3 regions of the Brevibacillus sp. FW306-2-1A-C05A genome follow, and region 1 is predicted to be linked to each of the others. Evidence: riboswitches for the same ligand, from Rfam matches in the RefSeq annotation. Region 1 holds a riboswitch; each other region holds the start of a gene.

Evidence for each region. A riboswitch is a leader RNA that binds a small molecule or an ion and turns the genes downstream of it on or off. The one in region 1 is predicted to bind S-adenosylmethionine.
Region 2: another riboswitch for S-adenosylmethionine. It lies ahead of AC3WJN_RS21195 (sugar ABC transporter substrate-binding protein); the one in region 1 lies ahead of AC3WJN_RS07215 (pyridoxal phosphate-dependent aminotransferase).
Region 3: another riboswitch for S-adenosylmethionine. It lies ahead of metK (methionine adenosyltransferase); the one in region 1 lies ahead of AC3WJN_RS07215 (pyridoxal phosphate-dependent aminotransferase).

Annotation. Positions count from the first base shown of each region.
Region 1 is NZ_JBYSWV010000006.1:113,406-120,307, reverse strand. Features, by position in the region: gene AC3WJN_RS07250 (hypothetical protein) at 1-328, opposite strand, end outside; partial or broken gene AC3WJN_RS07245 (ABC transporter ATP-binding protein) at 343-884, opposite strand; gene AC3WJN_RS07240 (hypothetical protein) at 857-1,075, opposite strand; partial or broken gene AC3WJN_RS07235 (LysR family transcriptional regulator) at 1,231-1,353, shown strand; partial or broken gene AC3WJN_RS07230 (LysR substrate-binding domain-containing protein) at 1,532-1,711, shown strand; gene AC3WJN_RS07225 (LysR family transcriptional regulator substrate-binding protein) at 1,653-2,147, shown strand; gene AC3WJN_RS07220 (hypothetical protein) at 2,186-2,656, opposite strand; gene AC3WJN_RS07215 (pyridoxal phosphate-dependent aminotransferase) at 3,000-4,181, opposite strand; SAM riboswitch class I at 4,270-4,384, opposite strand; gene AC3WJN_RS07210 (MFS transporter) at 4,481-5,776, opposite strand; gene moaC (cyclic pyranopterin monophosphate synthase MoaC) at 5,780-6,262, opposite strand; gene AC3WJN_RS07200 (methylated-DNA--[protein]-cysteine S-methyltransferase) at 6,541-6,902, shown strand, end outside.
Region 2 is NZ_JBYSWV010000046.1:23,717-30,618, reverse strand. Features, by position in the region: gene AC3WJN_RS21205 (ABC transporter permease) at 1-395, opposite strand, end outside; gene AC3WJN_RS21200 (sugar ABC transporter ATP-binding protein) at 397-1,887, opposite strand; gene AC3WJN_RS21195 (sugar ABC transporter substrate-binding protein) at 1,965-2,987, opposite strand; SAM riboswitch class I at 3,105-3,225, opposite strand; gene AC3WJN_RS21190 (ATP-binding protein) at 3,428-4,684, shown strand; gene AC3WJN_RS21185 (GNAT family N-acetyltransferase) at 4,688-5,329, opposite strand; gene AC3WJN_RS21180 (DUF421 domain-containing protein) at 5,486-6,208, opposite strand; gene AC3WJN_RS21175 (IclR family transcriptional regulator) at 6,417-6,902, opposite strand, start outside.
Region 3 is NZ_JBYSWV010000062.1:10,707-17,608, forward strand. Features, by position in the region: gene AC3WJN_RS23490 (S8 family peptidase) at 1-1,569, shown strand, start outside; SAM riboswitch class I at 1,774-1,874, shown strand; gene metK (methionine adenosyltransferase) at 2,007-3,218, shown strand; gene AC3WJN_RS23500 (polysaccharide deacetylase family protein) at 3,364-4,380, shown strand; gene AC3WJN_RS23505 (sensor histidine kinase) at 4,377-5,519, shown strand; gene AC3WJN_RS23510 (response regulator) at 5,554-6,261, shown strand; gene AC3WJN_RS23515 (glycosyl transferase family 2) at 6,329-6,709, shown strand; gene AC3WJN_RS23520 (helicase-related protein) at 6,853-6,902, shown strand, end outside.

The DNA of each region.
Region 1 (6,902 bases):
GAAAATCCGTGTACGTCCCTTTTTCTTTGGTCGAGCAAGAATAGCTCTTGCGACAGGTCAAATCCACCAGCGTCAAACGAAGTCCGTGCTTCGCTCCGGTATCAATGCCGATTCGGTCTGGCCGTATCCAGATTTCCCCCGGTGCGGCTCCCATCCGATGTGTGGGCGTGTGCCCGAATACAATCACTCGCTCGAACTGCGCCGCACTGTGCCAAAACTCTTCCCTGATCGCGAGCAGATCGTAAGGCTGCTGGGAAGCGAGCGCAATTCCCGGGCGGATACCCGCGTGTACGAACAAGTACGGCCCGTGCTCGATGTAGTGCGGCAATCCGGCGGCAAACTTCAGCCATGATTTTTCGCCAGCCGTTTGCTCTTCCTTTTCATGCTGATCGAGCAGCCATTGCTCCAGATTTCCGCGCAGCGCTGCTGCTGCTGACCGCCTGAAAGCTGCGGCGGCAAGCGTTGCTCCAGCCCTTCCAGGCGCAACAGCTTGACCAGTTCGGCGATTTTGGCCTGAATCAAATCTGCTTTCATTTTTTTGCGCTGGAGTCCGTACGCGATATTGGCGTAGACGCTCATGTGCGGCCACAGGGCGTAATCCTGAAACACCATGTTGAGATTGCGCTTTTCCGGGGGGACCAGCCGCGAGGGCGACGCCACCTGTTCCCCTCTCAGCAGCACCTCTCCGGCATCTGCCGGGTCAGTCCGGCGATTACTTGCAAGAGCGTAGATTTCCCGCAGCCGGATGGTCCCAGGACGCTGATGATTTCTCCGCTGCGCACGGCCAGGTTGATTCCGCGCAAAGCGGCATAGCTGCCAAACGATTTTTGTACGCCTCGCACTTCCAAAATCGGCTTCAAGCTTGTTCTCTCCCTGCTTTCCATTTTTTCGGCTGAAACAACAGCTCGACGATGACGATGAGCAGCACAACGAAACCGCCGCCCACCAAGGTCGAAGCCGCTGCGTAAGTCGCCGTCGATGGGGAAGTGCCTTGTCCGCATCCCGCAAAAAGCAAGGTAGTGGAGACGAGCAGCGATGCTACTGTCCATTTTTGTTGCCGATTTTTCCTGGTCATTCCGATTTCCCTCCCATTTCATTTCCTACCGACAACTGTACGCGATTTGTGTGAGGGGAAAGTAAACCGGATGCTAAGCTTGTGTTAAATAGAGTCTATGTTTATTGATAGATCCATAGAGAATATCTATACTGAGGGCGGAAGGGAGCGATCCGGTGAATATTCAGCAATTGCGTGTGTTCGCTGTAGCCGCCCAGTGCAAGTCGTTGACGGAAGCTGCCGAGGCGCTGGGGATCAAGCAGCCAACCGTCAGCTTTCACCTTAAAAAGCTGGAAACCGCCCTCGGTGTGGAGCTGTTCTACAAGCAGCCGCGGCATTTTCGGCTGACCGAAGCGGGGAATGCTTTGTTGCCGTATGCCAGAAGAGTGTCCACCTTGCTGACAGAAGCCGGGCAGATCATGGAGGAGTTTCGTCACGGCGGCAGAGGCACGCTGAAAATCGGGGCGAGCTACACGCCTGCCACCTACTTTCTCCCCCCCTTATCTCGCCGCATTCCAGGCGGAGTACCCGCATGTCCTGCCGATTTTGACCGTAAAAAAAGCGCGGCCGCTCATGGAGCTGCTGCGCGACTTCGAAATTGATCTGGCTATTGTTTCGCTGTCCATGCAGCCCCAGGAAGGCTTGCACGTCATTCCGCTGCTGGCGGACGAGCTGCGTCTGGTTCTCTCTCCGCAAAATCCGCTGGCGCAAAAAAAAGACAATCGAACTGGCCGATTTGCAATCCGAGCCGTTCCTCATCCACGAAGCCGGCTCCACCTCCCGCGAGCTGGCCGAACGCTGGGCCCAGGAAAACCAGTTGCGCTGGCAAGTGCGCATGGAGCTTGGGGCGATCGAGACGATCAAGGAAGCGACGAAGCACAATATGGGCGTCAGCATCCTCCCCTATCGCAGCGTCGTGCGCGAAGGCGAAACGGGCGAGCTGGTCATTCGCGAGCTGCCTGGCTACGTCAACCGCAGACATATTTGCCTCGTCTATCGTCAGGATGACCTCTTGCCTTATCCGGTGACCAGCTTCATCCGTTTTTTGCAGCACCGCCGCCTACCAGACGCAAAAAGCCCCTCTCCGCTGTAAAAGGGAAAGGGGCGAATATGTAATTCGATGGGAACACTCTACGCGATGCGGACAACCCGCTTTTTTTCCACTTGCGGCAGGAAGGACAAATCCACATAAGAACGCGCTTCCTCCAGCCCGATGTCTTCTGCCAAAAGCAGCGCTTCTTCCTGGAAGGTAGGCGTACAGCTTCCTTCGTTCAGTTCACAGAGACGCTTCAGGCGTTTCAGGCGCTCTGCGCACTTTTCAGCCCGCATGCATTCATTGGCAAGCTCACATACATTGACGTGGCGCGCGTCTGCGATCATGCTGATGTCGTCCACATGCACAATCAGCCGCTTGCCTTCTTCTGTCACGAAGCCGATCGAGCAAAAATGCGCACCTGACATTTCCAAACGAGTGAGAACCACATTGGTGAAAACCTCTCCTGTGCGCAGTCGAACTTGAGCTGCTTCAATGGCTCCACCGATCTTCCGCTCGTTGGCGATCACCGTGTACATGTCAGTGTAACCGTTAATCTGATAGCGCATAGTACCCTCCCGCTCCTGATGAGATCAATTATCATTAACATCGTATAATGAAAATCATTATCTGTCAACGATGAGAATGATTTTTATTACTACTGCACGTCTTATGGTGCGGGAGGGGGGTTCGACTGGTAATGGATTGACAAGCAGGTGATAAAGCGTGGGCAGTGGACGGCGCGGGCAAGGGGGCAACGCAGACAAGCGCAGGTCAACATGGGGAAACATGGATGATCCTGAGATACGCGAGCAACCGACCAACGCACCCCCGGCAGTCTCACGCAACGCAGCCCCCAAAAACAAAACCACACTCCCCACCCCCAGGAAGTGTGGTCACCCGCTCTCCTACTTACTTCGTTTTCGCAAAAAGCCCCAACTGTTCGATCCGCTGAACCGCTTCGGCCAGGCGTTGTTCGTCCGACAGCAGGGCGGCGCGAACGTAGCCTTCGCCGCTTGGGCCGAAGCCGACGCCTGGTGCGACGACTACATGTGCTTTTTCCAGCAGCAAATCCGAGAACTCCACCGAAGTAAAGCCAGCCGGGACGGGGAGCCAGGCGAAAAACGAGCCTTGCGATGGCGGGGCCTGCCAGCCGATGCGGTGCAGATTGGAGAACAGCGCATTGCGGCGGCCTTCGTAGACGGCTACCAGATCGCGGACGCACTGCTGCGAGTCTGTCATCGCTTTGGCTGCGGCCATTTGGACCGCTCCAAACAGGCTGACGAAGTAATGGTCCTGAATCAGATTGATGAGCCTTACCAGCTCGCGATTGCCGACCATCGCGCCTACGCGCCAGCCGGCCATATTGTACGTTTTGGACAACGTGTAAAACTCCACGCCCACCTCTTTTGCCCCCGGCACCTGCATGAAGCTGACAGGCTTTTTGCCGTCGTAGCTGATCGCGCCGTACGCGAAGTCGTGGCAGACGACGATCTCGTGCTTGCGCGCAAACTGGACGGTTTCCTCGTAAAATTCAAACGGGGCGTTCACCGCTGTCGGGTTATTCGGATAGTTCAAAAACATCAGCTTGGCGCGGTCCAAATCGGCTTGCGGGATTTTGCTGTAGTCAGGCAAAAACTGATTTTCGGCCGTCAGCGGCATCATCGACATCCGGCCGTTTACGACCGCTACGCCGGACCAGTAATCCGGGTAGCCAGGGTCCGGTACGAGTGCCACATCGCCTGCGTTCATCAGCACCTGGCAAATTTCCACGAGGCCGGTTTTGCTTCCGAACAGGATCGCCACCTCTTCCTCCGGGTCGAGGTCCACGTCAAATTGTTGCTTGTACCAGTGCGCGACTGCCTGCTTCAGCTCCAGTCGGCCGGAAAATGGCGGGTATTTGTGATGCAGCGGATTTTCTGCCTGTGCCTTCAGCTCTTCCACAATGTGCGGCGGCGTAGGCAGGTCCGGGTTTCCTTGGCCCAGATTAATGACGTCATGCCCACAAGCGATGACTTTGTTTACTTTTGCCACCAATGTCGCAAAAAACTGGGTCGGGAGCCGATCAATCATGTCGGAAGGTTGGATGCGCATCTGTCTTCAGTTCCTTTCTTTTTAGGCCAATGTACAGCAAAAACCCCCTCTTTCCGTACAGAAAAAGGGGGAGATCAGCTTGGTCACGTCCTTATCTGTCAGGAATTATCCTGCTGGAATTGGCACAGCATCTGCAACGCGCAAGCGCGCAGATCCGCTGCCGGGCTTCATAGGGCCAGTCCCTCCGCCTCTCTTCATAAGTAAATCACACGGAATATACTGTTTTTAATCTTCTTCATACTACATTGCGGGCTCCGAACGTGTCAAGACGCTTCGCGAGGCCCGCGAATTTTTCCTGGCTACATCTTTTCTACGGTCGCGGCTGGCACTTTTCGGGTGCGACCTTGAAACGAGCTGTGCAGGGCGAAAAACGCGACAGACATTAGCGCCAGCCCCGCCATGATGTACAAAAGTCCTTGTGCCTGAAAATGCTGGAAAATGACCGCTCCGAGCAATGGGCCGAGCATGCGTCCCGCAGAGCCTGTGCCGGAGATCAGCCCTTGGATGAAGCCTTCTCGCCCCTGTGGCGTAAACTCTGCTGCCACGGCAGGCACGGCCGGCCAGACGAGCATTTCTCCAAGCGTCATGATGAACATCCCGGCGACAAAGCCGGCGTAGGAGGTCGTCTGCGACAAAATCAGCATCGACAGCACGAACACGTAGGAGCCGAGCAGCATCTGCGCTCGCAGCGTGCGGGCGAAGCGGCCAATGACCCAGGCGATCAGCGGCTGGCCGAACAAAATCAGGCCGCCGTTGATCGTCCAGAGCAAGCTGTACTGACGCAAGGAAATGCCCAACGATTGCATGTAGGTCGACAACACCGTCGTCCACTGGACGTAGACAATCCAACTGATTAACAGCCCGCTGCACAAGAGCAGTAGGGCGCCCCACGCCACTTTTTTCGTCGGCAGTTGCTGTAGCGGCGAAAGCGCCTCAACTGGCTTCGGCTTGGCAGCGCTTTGGACAGCAGCGGCGGGAGTGCCTGCGGTATTGGCTTGCTCCGCCCGATAGCCCCGCTCTGCAACTGCCTTGAGCTGCCGAGGCAAAATGAGCACGAACATGACGAGCACGATGACTTGCGAGATCGCGTTGCCAAAAAACGTCCAGGCAAACGAAATGCTCGCCAGCAAGCCGCCGAGGGCAGAGCCAGCCGCCACCCCGGCGTTGAGCGCGACGTAGATCATGTTGATCCCTTTGCGCCCGCCTTCCGGCCACAGCACGACAGCGAGTGCATTCATCACCGGAGAGAGCGTGCCGTAAAACAGCCCGTTCAGCAACAACAAGATCGTGTACAGCGTAAAGTCATGCGTGACGCCAAGCCCGACGGAAATCAGAATGACGCCGATTGAGGCAAAAACGATCGTGCGCATTTTCCCCCAACGGTCGAACAGCATGCCACCTGCGATGCTGCCGATCAAAAAAGCCCCCTGGTTCAATAACAGCAAAAAGCCCGCTACGGTCAGCGGCTTCCCTAAATAATCGTGGATATAGATGGTGACAAGCGGCCAAATACAAGCCATTCCGGTAGAAAAAATGATCGCAGCAATCGCCAGAAGACGAATGCTGCTCGGATAGGATTGCCATTTCTGTTTCATGGTTTAGTTCTCTCCCCGACGAAAATCGCCGCTTTTCCCGCCTGTTTTGCTCACCAAGCAAGTCGGACCGATTACCATGCCTTTGTCCATCGCCTTGCACATATCGTACACCGTAAGAGCTGCGACACTGACAGCCGTCAAAGCTTCCATTTCCACGCCCGTTTTTCCCGTCGTCCGCACACATGCTTCCAGGGCAAGCGTCGTCTCGTTTTCAAAAGCGAAGCGAATGTCGATCCCGGTCAAAGGAAGCGGATGGCACATCGGGATGATTTCCCACGTCTTTTTCGCTGCCATGACGCCCGCTACCTGTGCGACTGCCAGCACATCCCCTTTCTCTACCCGTCCTTCGCGAATGCGGGCGAGCGTTTCCGGCTTCATGACGATTTTGCTCTCTGCCACAGCCTCCCGTTTTGTGATGTCTTTTTCCGAGACATCTACCATCCGCGCACGGTTTTGTTCATTAAAATGCGTCAGTTGATCGTTCATGCAACTATCCGTCCTCCATCTATGCGATCCCGTTAAACAGCCGAAAAGCCTGGCTGAAATCGGTCATCTGTCTACTCCTACCTTACTCCCGCGGCTTGCGAAAAGCAATGGAAACATCGCTGCCAACTGCTCCAGCTACTTGTAGCATGCGTCTTCTCCTTCATTATCTTGCTGTTCTACTCGCAAATTCGTACAAAAACGCCGCGGTGAAGCTATACTGTGCGTACAACAACCAGCAGGCGTGCTGGAAACGATAAGGTCTGGAGGCGTTTGTCACAATGAAGGAAAAACAACATGTTTACTGGTCAAAAGTCATTTTGCAAGAGTGGAGCCTGCATCTCGCGGCCACAGCCAAAGGGCTATGCTTCGTCGGCTCCCAAAACGGCCCGTTCGCAGAGCTGAGCAATTGGTTCGCTCGTCGCAGACCCGGCCATGTTTTGGTCCAGGATCACGAGCAGCTCGCCCCCTATGTGGCGGAAATCAGCGAATATTTGCAAGGGGCGCGGCAGCAATTCTCGCTTGCGCTCGATCTGGAGGGCACGCCGTTTCAGCTATCTGTCTGGGACGCTTTGTGCCGCATTCCATACGGGCAGACGACGACTTACTCCGAGATTGCCGTTCACATCAAAAAGCCTGCCGC
Region 2 (6,902 bases), on a different contig from region 1:
ATGTAGAGCATCGCGAGCGTCGCCAGCAGGTCGGGAATCCGGATTTTGACGACCAGAAACGCGTTGACCAGCCCGACGATCAGGCTGAGCGCAATCGGAACGACCAGTGTGGCGAACACGCCCTGCTCGTACCAGACCATCATCGAGGCCGAGACGACGGTAGTCAGCGACACCGTCGAACCGACAGACAGGTCAAAGCCCCCGACAATCAAGGAAAACGTAACGCCGATGGCGACAAACGTCACGATCGAGATCGAGCGCAAAATGTCCGTAATGTTGTCATACGTAAAAAAATACGGGTTGGTCAAACTGAATAACAGCATAACGATAACAATAACCGCAACCGTTCCGTATTTGTAAATAAAATCAAACAGGCTGAATTTTTTACCTTCCACGTTACTCACCTCCGCTTGCATAATACATAATCCGCTCCTGCGTCGCTTCCGCCCGGCTCAGCTCCCGGACGATTTTCCCTTCGAACATGACCAGAATCCGGTCCGCGATGCCCAGCACCTCCGCAAACTCGCAGGAAAAGTACAAAACGCCCTTGCGCTGCTCCGCCAGCTTTCCGATCAGGCGGTAAATATCGCTTTTCGCGCCGATGTCCACGCCTTTGGTCGGTTCGTCAAACATGAAAATTTGCGCATCCGTATCGAGCCATTTGCCGATTGCGACCTTTTGCTGGTTCCCCCCGCTGAGGTGGCCGACGAGCTGGCCGATGTCCGCTGTCTTCACACCCAGCCGCTGCACCAGCTCCCGCGCTTGCCCCGCCTCGACTCCCCTGCGGACAAACCCGAGGCGCGACCATTTCCACAAAGTCGAGACAGACAAGTTGTTTTTTACGGATTCCTCAACAAAAATGCCTTCTTTTCGCCGCTCCTCCGGGACGAGGACGATCCCTGCATCCACGGCTTCCTTTGGCGAGCGCAGGCGTACCGCCTTGCCTTTCAGCCTGATCTCGCCAGCTTCGGCCGCATCCGCTCCGAACAGCAGCCGGGCCAACTCCGTCTTCCCTGCCCCGACAAGTCCTACGACGCCTACGATCTCGCCCTCGCGAACGCTTACATCCGCACCGCGCACCTTGCCGCCAGCCACTCCGGCCGCTTCCAGGATCACTTCGCCAATCGGCAGCTCCACCTTCGGGAACTCTTCCTCGAAGCTTTTGCCCAGCATGTTCCCGATGACTTCATCCATCGTAGTAGCGGCCGTCTCGCTCGTGGCAATCAGTTGACCGTCGCGCATGACCGTGATCCGGTCGCAGATTTCGAAAATTTCCGGCAGCCGATGGGAAATGTAGATGATCCCGACGCCTGCTTTTTTCAACTGGTCGATAATGAGAAACAGCCGCTCGCTCTCCTTCGTGCTCAACGGGGCTGTCGGTTCGTCAAAAATGACGTACTTCGCTTTTTGCACGGTCGCGCGGGCAATCAAGATCAGTTGCTTTTCGGACAGCGTACATTCCTCGACGAGCATGCGCACAGGGATGGAAAAGCCGAAGCTTTGCAAAATGCTCTCCGCTTCCTTGTGCAGCCCTTGCCAGTTCATGAGTCCCTTGCTGCTTTTGGACACGATCTGGTCGAGCAAAATGTTTTCCGTCACGCTCAAATACGGGATCAGCGCCGTATCGACTTCCTGGTAGACGCACTGGATGCCCAACGCTTTCGCATCCTGCGGCGATTGGATCGAGACGTCCTTGCCGTCAATCGCGATGCTGCCGCCATCCGCCTGATACGCGCCTGTAAGAATTTTCATCAGCGTGCTTTTTCCCGCTCCGTTCGCTCCGAGCAGCGCGTGCACCTCGCCAGCCTTGACTTCAAAATCGACGGAGCGCAACGCAGGCACGCCGGAAAACTGCTTCACAATCCCTTTCATCTGCAAGCTGGACACTTTTCGCCCCCCCTAAATAAACAAGATTCCCGTTGACAAAAGCAACGGGAATAGCCAAACCAACCAGCTCTATTTGCTTACTTGCCCCACTCTTGTACGTATTGGGACAGATCGCCCATCGTTACTTTTTTATCCTTTGGCAAGTCTTCCTGTTTGACCAGCACCGGATTCAGCTTCACGCTGTCTGGCACTTGCTCGCCTTTCATTTTTTGGAAAACGGTCTGCGCATGAATGCGTCCGATATTCGACGGATCTACCGCTGCTGTCGCGACCCAAGGAGAGTTTGGCTCCTGGATCAGTTGCAAGTCTTCGTCGCTCAGGTCGATGCCGTACACCTTGATCTCGGTGCGTCCTGCTTGCTGGATCGCACGGGTTGCCCCTTTGGCAAATTCATCCCACGATGCCCATACGGCTGTAATGTCGCCTTTGTTCGGATACTTTTTCAAAATCGCTTCCATCTGCGCTTGCGTATCCAGCGCGGTGTTGTTCGTTGCCGAGCCAAACGCGGCGATTTCCTTGATATCCGGGTATTTTTTCAGGAATGCTTCATACGTTACCTGGCGCTTTTCCATCGGCGCAAAGCCCGCTACCCAAATTTTCACGATGTTGCCTTTGCCGCCCGTATCGGCAGCCAGCTTTTCCAGGCTCAACTCGGCCAGCTTGTTGTCATCTTGCTCGACGACAGGGACGCCCGGCAGCTTGATATCGGTGTCGAACAGCACAACCGGGATCTTTTTGTCGACCGCTTTTTGCGTGCCTTGCTGCAGCGCTTCCGCCGTACCGTGGTCAATCAGGATGCCGTCAAAATTTTGGTTCACCGCAGCATCGAGGTTGGAGGCCATTTTCGACAAATCGGTATCTGCGTTGAATACGGTCAGCTCGCCGCCGTTTTTCTCGACTTCCTGCTTCACGCCGTTAATGTATTGGGCAGAAAACGTGCCGACGTTTTGGCGCATAATCAAGGCAATGCGCTTCGCCTTCTCGCCGCCGGAAGCGCCGCTTCCCGCCTGATTTTGGGTGTCCGCTCCCCCGCCGCAAGCGGTCAAGGCCAGCGACGCAGCCAGTACGATTGATGTGACAAGACCCAGTTTCTTTTTCATCGAAAAATCCCCCTTTTTCTTTCTTCCTGCTGAGCTTCAAGCTGAGGAGGCGACGACCTTCCAATAGGAAAAGCCTCTTTCAACAGATGAAAGAGGCTTGATCGACAAGATTCGCGCCTCTTATCTGTCAGGTATCGCTACCTGTTGGAGTTAGCACCTTGGCTCGCAAGACGGTGATCTTGCCAGCTAGGTTGCCGGGCATCATAGGGCCATTCCCTCAGCCTTCTCTGGATAAGAGTAGTTTTTATTTTCGCAACGTTTGTATTAATATATACAGACTATAATCCTTGTTTTACCCATCTGTCAACTGGGTTTTTGAAGCTTTTGTCCTCCAAAATAATCCCAACTCGATGTCCAAATTTTGGAGGAATTATGTAAGGTCTTGTCGAAACCTTGTAGATTGAAGCAAAAGCCATGCAAATTTGCGATGGGGATGTCTAATGAGTCTACTAAAAGAACTAATCTTGCAAATGTTTTTTGCCTTGACACCGTTTGTTTTGTTCAACATCTATTACCGCGACCGGATGCGTAACTATAGCCGTTGCTTTATTCTCGTAACCAGCTCTGTCTGCATGTTTCTGGCGATGACCTTCGCTTCGAGCGTCAACGAAGGAATCATTTTCGACATCAGGCACGTCATCGTCTTTTTCGCTCTGATCTACGGCGGAGTACGAATCGCCTTGATCGTGCTGATCGAATCAGCGCTGTACCGCTTTTATCTGGGCGGCGAAGGCACCTGGGTCGCCATGCTCGTAATGGCCGCCACGTTTGCAATCTCCCTCCTGATATATCAACGCTACAAAGCCAGTTATCGGAAAACACTGTTTACTCTTTTGACGGGTGCGCTTTTTTCCCTGATAGATTTGGGGTTGACCTATTTCAATTTTCCCACCTATGTATCCCATCAGCTTCCCTATCATGTGCTTGTGATTCCCGTTCAAAATTTTGTCGGCATCTGGCTGTTGATGTCGTTATTTAGCAAATGCGTATCAGACAAGGAATTGTTCATTCGCCATGCCCAAAACGAAAAAATCGAGACGATGAGCCACGTCGCCGCTTCACTGGCGCACGAGGTGCGAAACCCGCTCACGGCCGTCAAAGGATTTTTGCGCCTGATCCAGGAGGACCCGGGAAACATTGCGAAAACCGATCAGTACATTCGCATCAGCATGGACGAGATTCAGCGCACGGAAGCGATTTTGACGGAGTACCTGGCGCTGTCCAAGCCGCTCAAGGAGCGCACCGAGCTGATCGACGTATGCGAGCAGCTCCATGTCGTCCGCGAGGTCATGCTGCCGTTTGCCAACATGAACAACGTCGAGTTGGAGCTGCAAGCTTATGAAAAGCCCGTCACGATCATGGCCAATCCCGACGAGTTCAAGCAGGTGCTGGTCAACTTTATCAAAAACGCCATCGAGGCATGCGCGGAGACGGCCAAAGGGAAAGTCTCCCTGTCGTTGTTCATCGAAAAAAACAACGCCCTGCTCGTCATCAAGGACAACGGCATCGGGATGGACGAGGGCCAGATCAGACGACTTGGCACGATCTATTTTTCTACCAAAACGAGCGGGACCGGACTCGGCCTGACTTATTCCTATCACGTCATTCACACGTTTGGCGGTTCTGTGAGCGTGTCGAGCAAGCCGAAGGTCGGCACCAAGTTCACGATTACGTTTCCGTACCATCAGCCGCAGTAGCAGCTAGGCGAGTGGCCTGGTCATGAAAACCTGCTCGGCCAGCGTGGAAAAGCCCGCACTTTGCAAAATTCGGGTGGTTGTCTCATTTGCGACGGGCAAATTGACGGTGAGGCGATGAAGCTCCTGGTCCAGCGGAGCAAACACATGGGCCAGCGCGCTTGCGACAATCGCCTCCCGGTCTGCTCGTCCGGGACTGGCTTCACACTGAAACAGCAAGGCAGTCGTTTGCCTTCCCTGTTCATCAAAAATCCGCCTGTACAGCGCGTAGTCGACCGCCTGCACGTTCTCGCGAATGGCGACCAGCGCCGCAAGCTCCACGCCCTGCTCGCGGTAAATCTGCAACGTCGCTTCGATCAAAGCCTGCCCGACTCCGCTGCGCCTGTGCTTCGGCGCCACCCCTGTCCCTCCGTTCCAGCCGATTTTTCGCCCGCCTCTGTTCCATATCCCGTTCAGCACGATTCCGGCCGGCTCGCCATTTACAAACGCAACCAGCGAATGCGCGGGCGAAAGTTCCTCCTTCCCCATTTTCCAGATAAGCGTGTCCGGCGTTTTGGACTGGTCGAAAAAATAGCCGGAAAACCCTCTGTTGTAGACCAAAACGGCCTCCGCCACCGAACATTGCTCCATCGCCTTGAAAACAAGCATGGTCATTCCTCCCTGATTGAGATGACAACCACACTTATCCTCTAAAATTATTTTTAATTGATAAAATATTTTTTAATAAACGAAATCGGCAAACTACAGGCTTCCTGAATGGGATAGCCTGGCGCGCCTGTACGCTGCATGCTGTCTGCCTTCCTCTCAATGCTGAACGGGCGGGACCCGCTGCGGATTGTCCGGATGTTTCTCAAAAAACAGCAAGTCGTTTTGCCGATTCAATGTGGCGAGAAAAACCTGCTCGATGGCGACGCCGCTTTTTTTCAGCTCCTGCAAAAGCCAGCCTTCGTCCCGTTCGCGGTACTTCAGCGCCTCTTCACATATTTTTCCTTCGACGATCACAGGCAGGGAGAGGCCCGTCGAGGCAGTCCGGATTTGCAGGTCTTGTCTCGTCACTGGCTGCTGCGCAGATTTTTTCAGGACAGTCAGTCGGCCATTGGCCTCGATGATCGCCATCTCAATCTCCGACAGGTCAAAAATGTCTTTTTCCCGCAGCATTTGCAGTACGTTATCGAGCGAATAGCGTATCTTTTTCAGTTGAGGGACGAGAAACTCTCCGTTGTAAAAAACGACCGTTGGCTCAAACGTGACCATTTTGCCGAAGCGCCTGGACACAATCGACCACTGGGACACGACGCGTTGCAGCACCCCGAGCGCCACAATCGCTACCGCAATGGGAATGTGGTGGACATTCGGCTCGGCAATATCGGCCCCGGTCACGGAGCCTAGCGTGATGATAATCATGAAATCAAAGACAGGCAGCTCGCCAATCGAACGCTTTCCCATGAACAGCGTCACGATCAACAGCAGCGGCAAAATCGTAAATACACGCCCGACTACAATCAAGCTCTCACTGAACAGTTCCACGCAAAAACGCCTCCTGCCCCAACCGTTTCCTCCTGTTACTATGTAAAGTTTTGGTAGTAATTATGCGAAAAGCTTTGCCCGTAAAGCACAAACCGTCACTGGCCCCAAAAAGACTGCCCCCGATCATTCGGGCTGACAGTCTCGCCAGGAGCTTTCGACCATATTTTTCATATAGCAGAAAAATTTCCAGCATATAGACATCGCAAAGCTACATCCTCCCCAGCCGCTGCGACGTTTTGCAGGCGACGTCCTTCACGCGCTCGATCAAATAATTCAACCGCTCTTCTTTCAGATCGAAGGTGACGATGCCGATGCTCAAAGCGCCGATTACTTTTTGCGTGTAATCAAAAACAGGTGCCGCGACCGAAGCCGTATTTTCCGTCCGTTCCGCGAAGCTGACGGCATAGCCGACTTTGCGGATTTCGGCCAGCTTTTCCATGAAAGCGGGCGTCTCCTCCTCGCCGACGAGCTGCAACACGATTTGCCGCGCTTCTTCTGCCGGCATGTGCGCCAAAACAACCTTGTTTGCCGCGCCGATGTGCATCGGGATGCGCAAACCAAGCTGGTCGTAGATGCGAATGTTGTGCTGGCTGTCCACGCGATCGATCACAATCGACTCCAGGCCGCTCGGCTGGCTGAAGTAAACGCTTTCTTCCACCTCTCTGGCAAGCTCCTCGATCATCGGCTTGATGAC
Region 3 (6,902 bases), on a different contig from region 1:
CAGCAAATACGCGGCAACCTGGGGCCAAACGACACGGTAGACTGGTTTAAAATGGATGTGCCGTATGACGGAAAAGTCAGCTTTACGGCGACGATTAACTCCGGGGTATCCTCCGCCATGGCGGCTACCTTTTACCCGGAAAACCGAACGCCGATTACGCAGTATTTTGGAAACGGGGATACCGTTACCGTCCCGGCAAAAGCGGGCAGGATGAACATCAAGCTGATGCGAAACGGCGGCGTCAACTCGTTTGCCTACGTGCTGACGAGCAAGTTCACGATCAACCCGGACCGCAATGAGCCAAACGATACGATGGCGACGGCAAGGCCGCTGGTAGGCAACCAGATCAGCGTCACAGGCAACTTCCACCAGGAGGGCGACCAGGACTGGTTCTCCTACTACGTCCGCGAATACGGGCATATGGATGTGACGGTGACTCCCGACAACAAGCGGGTGGACCTGGTGCTTGCCATAGGAAAGCAGGAAACCGGAAAAAATACGGTTTGGGACCCGCTCTACGACAACGTCGACCGCGATAATCCGTCCGAGCGTGCGAGCAAGGAAGTCTCCCCGGGAAAATACTACATTCGGGTCAGCGAGTATCAGCAAAATGCGGTGAACGGCGAATATCGCCTGGATCTCGGGTTCACCCCGCTGAAAAAAGATTTGAACGAGCCGAATGATACGTACAGCAGGGCGTCGCCGCTAGCCGCTGGAGGGGTCATGACCGGAACGATTCCGACGGCTTCGGATGCAGACTGGTTTCAATTTACGCTCAATACAGACTCGTACGTCACGATTCGAGCCCCGTTTATTCCGGTATCCAGCGGTTTTCGCATCGCTCTTTACAGCGAGAAAAACATGAACTACGCGCTAGCTTCGACAAACGAAGTGGCTGAGCTGTCCGATCGGGGCAGCGAGATTTTCAGCCTGCGGTTGCCAAAAGGCAAGTATTACGTGCGCCTGAACAGCGGCATTCCGTTCAAGTACGATGCGTACAAATTGACAGTCACGCAGCAGCCCCTCGTTTCGGGGTATCGGGATATTTCCGACCATTGGGCGCGCACAGAGATCGCCAGGCTGAGCTCCAAAAGAATTGTCCAAGGCTTCGGCGATGCGACGTTCAAGCCTAACGAGGCAGTAACTCGTGCGCAGTTTGCCACAATGCTGCTGCAGGCGATGCGCGCGACCGGCTCGAAGGTAGCCAGCGCGTATTCCGGACGGGAAGTGTTTTCTGATTTGCCAAAAAAGCACTGGGCGTACAACACCCTTGGAGTGGCTTATCAGCTCGGAGTCTTGAAGGGGTATCCAAACAGTCAGATCAAGCCTGACCAAGCTGTTTCGCGGGCGGAAATGGCCGCGATGATCGCCAGGGCGAAGGGCGTGGCTCTGAACAGCAGCAGCGCACCGAGCTATCGCGATGTTCCGGCCGGCCATTGGGCAGCACCGGCGATCGGCGCTTTGACGGCAAGAAACTGGCTAAACGGATACGGTTCGCTCTTCAAGCCACAGGGCAGCGCTACGCGGGCCGAGGTTGTTGTATTAATCGCCAAATCGTATCAAGTGTAAGAAAAAATTTTCCGCTTTGCGTTCGACAGACGCATGGCATGGCTATATCGTCCTTGTGAAAACGCGGCTTCGATCACCTCAGACGCTTCCCGCAGGCGATTCCAACAGCGTTTTGTACAGGGCGATTTCGGCCAAAGAGGTGCTCTGGCAAAAGTCTATTGACACCACCTCAAAAAACAATTATTCTATAATCCGTAATGGATACTCTTATCCAGAGCAGGCGGAGGGACTGGCCCTATGAAGCCCGGCAACCGTCTGGAGCGGTGCTAACCAGCAGGACGGAAATCTGTTCTGGCCGATAAGAGGATGAAGGAAGCTAAAAGCGCTCAAACCTTTTCCTCCAAAAGATGGAAAAGGTTTTTTATTTGCGTTTACGTCGATAAAATCCTGACTCGGCTACCAAACTATTTGTATGAGGTCAAAGGAGGTATTTTCTCATGGCTTTGCAAAAAGGTCGTCGTCTGTTCACATCTGAGTCTGTAACCGAAGGACATCCGGATAAAATTTGTGACCAAATTTCCGACTCCATCCTGGACGCCATTTTGGCCAAGGATCCAAACGCTCGCGTAGCTTGCGAAACTTCCGTAACTACCGGGCTGGTTCTCGTAGCCGGTGAAATCACCACCAACACGTACGTGGACATCCAAAAGCTGGTGCGCGAAACGATCCGTGAGATCGGTTATGATCGTGCGAAGTTCGGCTTTGACGCTGACACTTGCGGCGTAATCACTGCGATCGGCGAGCAATCCGCTGACATCGCTCTCGGCGTAGACCAGGCTTTGGAAGCGCGCGAAGGCAAAATGACCGACGCTGAGATCGAAGCGATCGGTGCAGGTGACCAAGGTCTGATGTTCGGCTTTGCTTGCAACGAAACACCTGAGCTGATGCCGCTGCCGATCAGCATGTCTCACAAGCTGGCTCGCCGCTTGACTGAAGTTCGCAAAAACGGCACACTCGCCTACCTGCGTCCTGACGGCAAAACGCAAGTAACGGTTGAGTACGATGGAGACAAGCCAGTTCGCATCGACACCATCGTGATTTCGACTCAACACGCTCCTGAGACTACCTTGGAGCAAATCAAGCAAGACCTCATCGAACAAGTTATCAAACCAGTTGTTCCGGCTGAGCTGCTGGACGCTGACACCAAATACTTCATCAACCCGACTGGCCGCTTCGTAATCGGCGGACCTCAAGGGGACGCTGGTCTGACTGGCCGCAAAATCATCGTAGACACTTACGGTGGCTACGCTCGTCACGGCGGCGGCGCGTTCTCCGGTAAAGATCCGACAAAAGTAGACCGCTCCGGCGCTTACGCTGCTCGTTACGTAGCGAAAAACATTGTGGCTGCTGGCCTGGCTGACAAATGCGAAGTGCAAGTGGCTTACGCAATCGGTGTAGCGCAGCCTGTATCCATCGCTGTTGATACTTTTGGTACAGGAACCGTTTCCGAAGAAGATCTGGTGAAACTGGTGCGCAAACACTTCGACCTGCGTCCGGCTGGCATCATCAAGCAGCTCGACCTGCGTCGCCCTATCTACAAACAAACAGCGGCTTATGGCCACTTTGGACGCAATGACCTGAATGTTCCTTGGGAGCAAACAGACAAAGCAGAAGTTCTGAAGCAAGAAGCTGCGCAACTGGCAAAATAAGAACGACAAAGAAAGAGCCTGGTAAAGCTACTGGGCTCTTTTTTTATTACGGGGAAAAATTTTCCAGTTATTGGTGGGCTTTAAGCGAAGGGAAAATGTAGGACTGTGTCGAATCTCCTAGTGAGGAAGTAGAGGAGGGGTTTCTTTGCCGAACAAAAGGCTCTTCCTGACCGTATTTGTTATTTCTTTATTACTGGTTATGTCTGCAATGGGGATTGGTGAATTTTACCAATCAAAAAAGAATGCGCAAAAAGTGCAACCTTTTCCCCAAGTAGATACGTCTATAAGCATAAGCGAGGCAGAAATTGCTGAGCCAAACGTCACGCAGAACGAAAAAGCAACGGTAAAGCCGAAAAAGTGGTATAACAATCAGGTAGTCGTCCTGACGTATCACCATGTCACGGATGCATCAGGCCAGCGCTACGTCATTTCGCCTGAGCAATTTGCAAAACATATGTCGTTTTTGCACGAAAACGACTTGCAGCCGATCTCGTTGGATGAGTTTTTGCATTTTGTGGATACAGGGAGCTTGCCGACCGAAAATGCTGTCCTGATTACCTTTGACGACGGCTATGAGAGTTATTACACGAAGGCTTTTCCCACCTTACGTACATACGGCTACCCGTCAGTGAACTTCGTGATCGCAGGGCGCTTGCGAGATGTAGCCGATCGAAAACGGGAGAACATGACGACGCCACTTACGCGTCAACAAGTCATGGAAATGCTTCACTCTGGGCTGGCTGATATCGGTTCGCATACGTACAGCCTGCACGAAGAGGAAGCGCGGAATGAATGGGGAGAGATGGGGCCAGAGACGGCTCCCGTCTATTTGCAGGATTTACAACGACTAGAAAATGAGAAAGAATACAGGGATCGGCTCTACGTTGATTTCAGTATGTCTCGTGCAGGCTTGAACAAATGGATGGGCCGGGAGATAAAAACGATTTCATTGCCTTTTGGCTACACGAATCCCATCGTACTGGAGACAGCGCGACAGGCAGGCTACGGATATGTCTTTACTTCTACACCCGGTTTTGTCAAAAGGGGAGTAGATCCGTTCGCCATTCCACGAAATGATGTGGGCCTGCGAGATGTAGATGAGGTCAAACTCCATCAGTTGTTCACGAAAGCGAAAAAAGAGTTCGAAGGAGAGCAATCATGAACAAAGTGATCGACATCAGCGTGCTGGATGGGGTGATTAAGAGAACCATTGAAACTGTGGAAACGAGTAAAACCCAAATTTTTGATATAGCCGAAAGTGCCAGACAGCAAGGCAACTCGTTGAAGTTTGACTTGCACGAGCTTCGGCAGGAAATCTCGAAGGTCATCCAAAAGGTCGATGCGCTGGAGCTGGCCTATCGAAAGTCGCGCAACAGGCTCGTTCAGGTAAGCCGCAACTTCCACATGTACACGGAAGACGACATTCGCATCGCCTACGAGGAAGCGAGCCGGATACAGGTGGAGCTGTCCATCTACCGCGAGCGGGAAAACAACCTGAAGCGCCGTCGCAACGACCTGGAGCGACAGTTGCGAACGCTGGAGGAAACGATCGACCGCGCCGAGAAGCTCGTTTCCCAGATGAGTGTCGTGCTCGGCTACTTGACTGGCGACCTGAGCAAGATCGGAGAAGCGCTGGAATCGGCCAAACAGACTCAATTGATGGGGCTGAAGATCATCCAGGCCCAGGAAGAGGAGCGCAAGCGTGTCGCACGCGAGATTCACGACGGACCGGCCCAATCGATGGCAAACGTCGTGCTGCGCTCTGAAATCGTGGAGCGGATGCTGAAAAACGAGCGCATTCTGGAAGCGCAAATGGAGCTTCACGAGCTGAAGGAAATGGTTCGCCTGAGCCTGGCTGACGTAAGACGGATTATTTTTGACCTTCGCCCAATGGCTCTTGATGACCTCGGACTGGTGCCCACTCTGCAAAAATATATCCAGACGTGCGAAGAACGTATCCGTGCTTCCATTGATCTGGTAGTATTTGGTGTGGAGCCACCGCTGCGCAGCTCTGTCAAAGCTGCGATTTTCCGCCTCGTTCAAGAATGCTTGAACAACGTGGAAAAGCACGCTGGAGCTTCTTCGGTACAAGTGAAGCTGGAGTTTCTGCAGGAGTCGCTAAGTCTCGTCGTCAAAGACGATGGAGTCGGATTCGATCTGGAAAAGCGCATGGCAAACGGCAACTCCTTTGGGCTTTTGGGAATGCGTGAGCGCGTGCAACTGCTGGAAGGCAGTGTGGATCTGCAATCAACTCCTGGCGAAGGAACAAAGGTAATTTTCCAAATACCGTTAAAAATATGAACCGATACAGATTATGTACACAGGGGGATGAAACATGGATAAAAGACAGCAAGAGCTCCGCATCGTGATTGTGGACGACCACCAATTGTTCCGCGAGGGCGTTAAGCGTATTTTGGAAATGGAAGAGGACTTCAAGGTCGTCGGCGAAGGGGCGGACGGCGGAGAGGCTGCTCTGCTTGCGGAGGAGCACAAACCAGACGTTCTGCTGATGGATATCAACATGCCGAACATCAATGGCGTCTCTGCTGCGGAAAATGTCATTTCCGTGAGTCCCTCCACGCGAGTTATCATGCTCTCGATCCACGACGACGAGGGCTATGTATATCGCACGCTGCGTTCCGGCGCGTCCGGCTACCTGCTGAAAGAGATGGGCACCAGCGATCTGGTGGATGCCGTACGCGTGGTAGCCAGCGGCGGCGCTTACATACACCCGAAGGTGACGGGCAAGCTGATCGAGGAATTCCGTCGCCTGAGCGAAAATGAGGGTACGGCAGAGCGCAGCTTCTCTGTTGATGAATCGCAAACGATCGATCCAAAAGTGATCGAATCGCTGACCCGCCGCGAGCGGGAAGTGCTGCAGTTGATGGCGGAAGGAAAAAGCAACCGGGCTATCGGAGAATTTTTGTTCATCAGCGAAAAGACAGTGAAAAACCACGTCAGCAGCATTTTGCAAAAGCTGAATGTCCAGGACCGCACACAGGCGGTTGTCATTTCGATCAAAAACGGCTGGGTGAAGCTGTAAGGCGAGGCTGCGCGCCCGGTTGGCACCCTGTTCAAGCCATTCGGCATACCTTTGTATAGGAGGGGGTATGACCGTGATGGAAGAACTGGTTGTATGGCTATTGGCGGCTTTTGGCTGCTCCTCACTGCTGGTGATGGTAGCTGAGCGATGGACCAGTCGGATGAACAGCATGACCGAACTCCCGCAAGAGCACTACCGTTTGTTGGTACACAATTCGGAGCAGGTGCTGGAGCGTGCCGTAAGAAAGCTTTTGTTTCGCTCCTACTGGAGTGGCAAGCCTGTCCGGATTACCTTGATAGAAGAAGGGTCTACGGACGATACGCCCCGGATGCTGGCGATTTTAACGCGAGAGCCGTACGGCTGCGGCTTTGGCGCGGCAGACGGCCAGCCTGAGCTGGCGACGGGAGCGATCGTGATTGACTTGCGGGAGAAGCGGGAAGGAGCCTGATTTTTTCGGGCAATTGAATAAACGTACAGGGCTGTCGAGCAAATCGGCGGCCTTTTTGTGTTCGCTGCAAAAAAAATTTGCCGGCCTGCCTTGTCTTTTTGCACAATGGTGGCAGAAAACACAAGCGGAAATGGGGGAGGCAAATGCGCGAGTACTTGCTGTATATCAAATGCGGCACAGAAGCAGTGGCGCC